Regions from separate parts of the Klebsiella sp. genome, predicted to be linked through region 1. Evidence: predicted binding sites of a transcription regulator. Region 1 holds the regulator's gene; the other holds the start of a gene.

The links. The regulator PurR, encoded in region 1, represses purine synthesis genes. The targets are predictions, from matches to a motif close to CANGCAAACGTTTGCNTG.
Region 2: the regulator PurR is predicted to act here: its motif matches at 2,042-2,059, upstream of cvpA (colicin V production protein).

The regions. Positions count from the first base shown of each region.
Region 1 is NZ_JAPUEW010000042.1:99,283-102,700, reverse strand. Features, by position in the region: gene QVF11_RS12435 (MFS transporter) at 1-423, opposite strand, end outside; gene cydH (cytochrome bd-I oxidase subunit CydH) at 591-680, opposite strand; gene purR (HTH-type transcriptional repressor PurR) at 977-2,002, shown strand; gene punR (DNA-binding transcriptional activator PunR) at 2,021-2,932, opposite strand; gene punC (purine nucleoside transporter PunC) at 3,054-3,418, shown strand, end outside.
Region 2 is NZ_JAPUEW010000017.1:44,927-48,344, forward strand. Features, by position in the region: gene folC (bifunctional tetrahydrofolate synthase/dihydrofolate synthase) at 1-1,222, shown strand, start outside; gene dedD (cell division protein DedD) at 1,212-1,904, shown strand; gene cvpA (colicin V production protein) at 2,115-2,603, shown strand; gene purF (amidophosphoribosyltransferase) at 2,637-3,418, shown strand, end outside.

The DNA of each region.
Region 1 (3,418 bases):
GGCAATTGTCAGCCCCATAAACATGGTCGCCACGGCGCTGGCCTGCTTATGCTTCGGCACTACGCTCGCCGCTACTACTGAGCCGAGTCCAAAAAAAGCGCCGTGATTGAGGCTGGTAATAATGCGCGACAGCAGTAGCGTGGTGTAATCTGGTGCAATTGAAGAGAGTACGTTACCGAGAGTAAAAATCGCCATCAGGAAAATCAGCGCATTTCTGCGCGCACGGTGCGAAAGCAACAGAGTCATCAGCGGCGCGCCAACCATCACCCCAATGGCATAGGCACTAATAAGCATTCCCGCAGCCGGAATAGAGACATCCACGCCTTTGGCGATAACCGGTAATAGCCCCATTGGGGAGAACTCGGTAGTACCGATACCGAAGGCACCGATCGCCAGAGCGAGCAGGGGAAAGTTGATTTTCATTCAATGACTCCATCGGGCCGTCTTCAGCGACGGCATCTCATCAGAAGCCAAAAGCATGACATCAATCACAGAAAAACAAAAGTAAACGAAATGGCAAAATATTTTTGCGAAATTGATAATAATGGCGGAAAAAGAAAAGGGAGAACGATGCCTCCCTCATATTGGAATTAGTGCAGTATGGCGGTCAGCCCTGCGGCGACAATCAAACCCAGAACAATAATCGTCGTTGTCAGCGAAAACTTTAAATCTGTATCCATCAATTTTTCCCCTTGATTATCCCCACATGAAAAGTGAGCTTGCTCATTTTTACATAGATTAGCGCAAATATCTTCCGAGATTTAGAGGGATGCACATTTTTGCTCTTCCCCTTTGCCCCAAGATCGGACAAAATCCCACGCTAATTTGAAAGCGTATCGGCCATTGACCCCTTCCTGTCGTTCTGTGTCGTTTTCCCGACGTGATGTAATGATTAATTTTGGCATCAGGGTGTGTACAGGCAAACGTTTACGTACCGATAAACGGACGATCAGGTCAAGGTCTGGAGTGAGAAGTAATGGCAACTATTAAAGATGTAGCGAAGCGCGCAAACGTTTCCACTACAACAGTATCACATGTAATTAACAAAACGCGTTTCGTTGCGGAAGAGACGCGCAACGCTGTGTGGGCTGCGATTAAAGAACTGCACTACTCCCCCAGCGCCGTTGCTCGCAGCCTGAAGGTTAATCACACTAAGTCTATCGGATTGCTGGCGACCAGCAGTGAAGCGGCCTATTTTGCCGAAATTATCGAATCCGTTGAGAAAAGTTGCTTCCAGAAGGGCTATACCCTGATTCTCGGCAACGCATGGAACGATCCGGAGAAACAGCGCGCCTACCTGTCAATGATGGCGCAGAAGCGCGTGGACGGCCTGCTGGTGATGTGTTCTGAGTATCCTGAGTCGGTATTGAGCATGCTGGAAGAGTATCGCCATATTCCGATGGTCGTGATGGACTGGGGTGAAGCAAAAGCCGACTTTACCGACTCGGTTATCGATAACGCCTTCGAAGGGGGTTATATTGCCGGGCGCTATCTGGTGGAACGCGGTCATCGCGAAATTGGCGTGATCCCCGGCCCGCTTGAGCGGAACACCGGTGCCGGCCGCCTGGCCGGCTTTATGAAAGCGATGGAAGAAGCGCAGATCAACGTTCCTGAAAACTGGGTAGTGCAAGGTGATTTCGAGCCGGAATCCGGCTACCGCGCGATGCAGCAAATCCTCAGCCAGCACCATCGCCCGACGGCGATTTTCTGCGGCGGGGATATCATGGCGATGGGCGCTATCTGTGCGGCTGATGAAATGGGTCTGCGCGTGCCGCAGGATATTTCGCTGATCGGTTATGACAATGTGCGCAACGCCCGCTACTTCAGCCCGGCGCTGACCACCATCCATCAGCCAAAAGATTCTCTGGGCGAAGCGGCCTTCAATATGCTGCTGGACCGCATCGTCAACAAGCGCGAAATTTCCCAGTCTATTGAAGTACATCCGCGCCTGGTCGAACGTCGATCCGTGGCCGACGGCCCGTTTGTCGATTATCGCCGTTAATTCTCCTCGCGGGGCCGGCTATTCCGGCGCCCGCAGCCACTCCCTGTTCAGCGTTTCACTGTCGCCAAGGTAATCCAGCAGCCACATCAGCGCCGGTGAAGCGTCGCTTTGTTGCCACGTCAGGCAGCAGGCCGCATCAGGGAATGGGTTTTCCAGCGCCAGAGCCGTCCATTCTCCGCTATCAATTCGCTGCTGTGCAAAATGCTTTGGCACCATGCCAACACACAACCCTGCGCTGAGGCAGGTCGCGGAAGCGTCCCAGTCTGGCACCACCACCCTCTTCTGATTATCCAGCAGCCATGTCGTGCGTTTCGGTAGCGAGCGCGAAGTATCTTCCCGTACTAGCGACGGCCAGTTGCGTAACACATCGTCGCTTAGCGGGCCGTCCATTTTCGCCAACGGATGATCGCTGGCCACCACGCAATCCCAACTCAGCATCCCCATATCGCGAAACGCATAGCGCCCGCCGACGGGAATTGAGCGCGTCGCACCGATAGCTAATTCCACGCGGCCATCAGCTAACGCATCCCAGACACCGTTGAATACCTCCTGAAAGACAATCAGTTCAACGTCATCAAAATGACGATAGAAATCAACGATCATTTGCCGCATGCGCGCCGGTTTGACGATGTCATCGACAGCAATGGATAGCTGCCCGCGCCAACCGTTGGCTATCTGCTGGCATTGCTGACGAGTGATCTGCATTTTTTTGATAACAGAGCGCCCTTCCTGCAAAAACCAGACCCCGGCCGGGGTTAATTCGACATCGCGGTGACGGCGTTCAAAGAGCGGAACCGCCAGCCACTCTTCCAACTGACGCACGGTATAACTCACCGCTGAAGGTACGCGGTGTAGCTCCTGCGCCGCTGCGCTAAAACTGCCGTTACGCGCGACAGCATCAACCACCTCAAGTGAGTATTCTGACCACATATTCTGCCTACAAAATTTTTGAATCCACCTGACAAATATTAGCGTTTCACAAGCCCGAATGCACTCCCTACACTCTGCCGCACCGTACCTGCATCAATAACAAGAGAATTTTATGCAACAATTGCAACAACCTGGGAAAGGATTTTTAGTTTGGCTGGCCGGGCTCAGCGTGCTCGGCTTTCTGGCCACCGATATGTATCTGCCGGCTTTCGCCGCGATCCAACAAGATCTCAACACTTCAGCGGCTTCAGTCAGCGCCAGCCTGAGCTTGTTCCTGGCAGGCTTTGCCATTGGACAGCTTTTTTGGGGGCCGCTCTCCGACCGTTACGGACGCAAGCCGGTACTGCTAAGCGGCCTGGTCATTTTCGCTATCGGCTGTCTGGGGATGCTTTGGGTGCAAGATGCCACACTGATGCTGGCGCTGCGCTTCATTCAGGCGATTGGCGTTTGCGCCGCCGCCGTGACCTGGCAAGCGATGGTGACCGA
Region 2 (3,418 bases), on a different contig from region 1:
GCTTTCTTATCTGGAACATCTGCACAGCAAAACAATCGATCTGGGACTGGCGCGCGTCAGCGAGGTGGCTGCGCGGATGGCGGTATTAAAACCTGCACCGTTTGTGTTCACGGTGGCGGGAACCAACGGCAAAGGAACGACCTGCCGTACCCTGGAATCGGTACTGATGGCCGCGGGCTTCAAAGTGGGTGTTTATAGTTCGCCGCATCTGGTGCGCTATACCGAGCGGGTGCGCGTACAAGGCGAAGAGCTGTCGGAACTTGCGCATACCACTTCCTTTGCTGAAATCGAAGCGGCGCGCGGCGAGATTTCTCTGAGCTATTTTGAATTTGGTACGCTTTCCGCGCTGTGGCTATTTCAGCAGGCGCAACTGGATGTCGTTATCCTTGAAGTGGGTCTCGGTGGTCGCCTGGATGCGACTAATATTGTTGATGCCGACGTGGCGGTAGTCACCAGTATTGCGCTTGACCATACGGACTGGCTGGGACCGGATCGCGAAAGTATTGGCCGCGAGAAGGCAGGTATTTTTCGCAGTGGTAAACCGGCTATCGTTGGTGAACCCGATATGCCCCAAACTATCGCCGAGGTTGCGAGCGAAAAGGGCGCGCAACTCCTGTGCCGCGACGTTGACTGGGGCTATGAGGCCGGTGAGCAGAGCTGGTCTTTCAGTGATGAAAACGGCGCACTCACCGACCTGCCGCTGCCACAGGTACCTATGCCGAATGCCGCAACTGCGCTCGCTGCCCTGCGTGCCAGCAAGCTCAAGGTTGACGAGCAGGCGATTCGCGACGGTATTCAAAAGGCGATGCTGCCGGGGCGTTTTCAGATAATTAGCGACACCCCGAGAGTCATCCTTGATGTTGCTCATAACCCGCATGCGGCGACGTATCTCGCCGGGCGTCTCAAAACCTTACCGAAAACGGGGCGCGTGCTGGCGGTTATTGGTATGCTGCATGATAAGGACATCGCCGGTACGCTGGAAAACCTGAAGGCGGAAGTTGACGATTGGTACTGTGCGCCGCTTGAAGGGCCGCGCGGCGCGACGGCAGAGCAACTGCTGGAACATTTACGCGCAGGCAAAGTCTATACCAGCGTTGTGCAGGCCTGGTACGCTGCGATGGCAGATGCCAGACCACAGGATACGGTGCTGGTGTGTGGTTCATTCCACACGGTGGCGCATGTAATGGAAGAGATAGACGCGGGGAGAATCGGTGGCGAGTAAGTTTCAGAACCGTTTAGTCGGGACGATCGTACTGGTGGCACTGGGGGTTATTATCCTGCCAGGGCTGCTTGATGGTCAGAAAAAACATTATCAGGATGAGTTTGCCGCAATCCCACTGGTACCAAAACCAGGCGACCGCGATGAGCCAGATATGCTGCCAGCAGCGACTCAGACGCTGCCTTCGCAGCCTCCGGAAGGGGCCGCCGAAGAGGTGAGAGCTGGGGATGCAGCGGCACCGTCGCTCGATCCTTCGCGGATCCCGGTGAACAATAACAGTTTTGATGTGGTGCAGGAGCCGGTTGTCGCGCCAAAACCACAGCCGCAGCCTAAACCTCAACCGAAGCCGGTAGAGAAGCCGCAACCTCAGCCTCCGCAGCAGGTCGCGGTGCAGACACTTGCGCCTAAACCGCAACAGCAGGCTGAAATTCCGGCCCCGACCGGGAAAGCCTATGTTGTGCAGTTAGGCGCGCTGAAGAATGCCGATAAGGTCAACGAGATCGTCGGTAAGCTGCGCGCTGCTGGCTTCAAAGTTTATACGTCGCCTTCGACGCCGGTGCAGGGTAAAATCACCCGTATTCTGGTCGGCCCGGATGCTTCGAAAGATAAGCTGAAGGGGCAGCTTGGCGAGCTGAACAAGCTGTCCGGACTTAGCGGTGTAGTCATGGGCTTTAGCCCGAACTAACCTTCCCTTTTTTAATAAAGAAAGGTAGGGCCAGAGCACGGAAACCCCTGTCTGACGCGCCCTGAAGAGGCGAAAGGCAGTATGGCGTTGAATGTTTTTTCAGCGCCATTTTTATTTCTGTAGGGCATGGAAATCCCTACGCAAACGTTTTCTTTTTCTGTTAGAATGCGCCCCGAACCGGACGACAGGGCGTAAAATCGTGGGACGTATATGGTCTGGATTGATTACGCCATAATTGCGGTGATTGGTTTTTCCTCTTTGGTCAGCCTGATCCGCGGCTTTGTTCGTGAAGCTTTATCGCTGGTAACCTGGGGATGCGCTTTCTTTGTTGCCAGTCATTACTACACTTACCTGGCTGTCTGGTTCACGGGCTTTGAAGACGAACTGGTCCGAAATGGGATTGCTATCGCGATACTGTTTATCGCGACGCTTATCGTCGGCGCTATCGTTAACTTTGTGATAGGTCAGCTGGTGGAGAAAACCGGCCTGTCGGGTACCGACAGGGTGTTGGGGATCTGTTTTGGCGCCCTGCGCGGTGTGCTAATCGTCTCTGCGATTCTGTTTTTTCTCGATAGTTTTACCAGTATGGCGAAAAGCGATGACTGGCAAAAGTCTGAGCTTATCCCACAGTTCAGTTTCGTTATCAGATGGTTCTTTGACTATCTGCAGAGCTCGTCAAGTTTCTTGCCCAAAGCATAAGCGTTGGGATGTAGCTTAACGAGGAAAAGACGTATGTGCGGTATTGTCGGTATCGCCGGTGTTATGCCGGTAAACCAGTCGATTTATGACGCGTTAACGGTGCTTCAGCATCGTGGGCAGGATGCCGCAGGCATCATCACCATCGATGCGAACAACTGTTTTCGTTTGCGTAAAGCGAACGGGCTGGTGAGCGATGTGTTTGAAGCTCGCCATATGCAGCGTATGCAAGGCAATATGGGGATCGGTCACGTTCGTTACCCGACGGCTGGCAGCTCCAGCGCCTCCGAGGCTCAGCCTTTCTACGTCAACTCTCCATATGGCATTACGTTGGCGCACAACGGCAATCTGACTAATGCTCACGAGCTGCGTCAAAAGCTGTTTGAAGAAAAACGCCGCCACATCAACACCACCTCCGACTCCGAAATCCTGCTCAACATTTTTGCCAGCGAGCTGGATAATTTCCGCCATTATCCGCTGGAAGCAGACAACATTTTTGCGGCGATTGCCGCCACTAACCGCCAGATTCGCGGCGCTTATGCCTGCGTGGCGATGATTATCGGCCACGGCATGGTCGCCTTCCGCGACCCGAACGGCATCCGTCCGCTGGTGCTGGGCAAGCGTGATATTGGCGATGGCCGCACTGAGTATATGGTGGCCTCGGAAAGCGTTGCTCTGGATACCCTGGGCTTTGAGTTCTTACGTGACGTTGCGCCTGGCGAAGCGGTGTATATCACCGAAAAAGGCCAGTTGTTCACTCGCCAGTGCGCCGAGAACCCGGTTAGCAATCCGTGCCTGTTCGAATACGTTTACTTCGC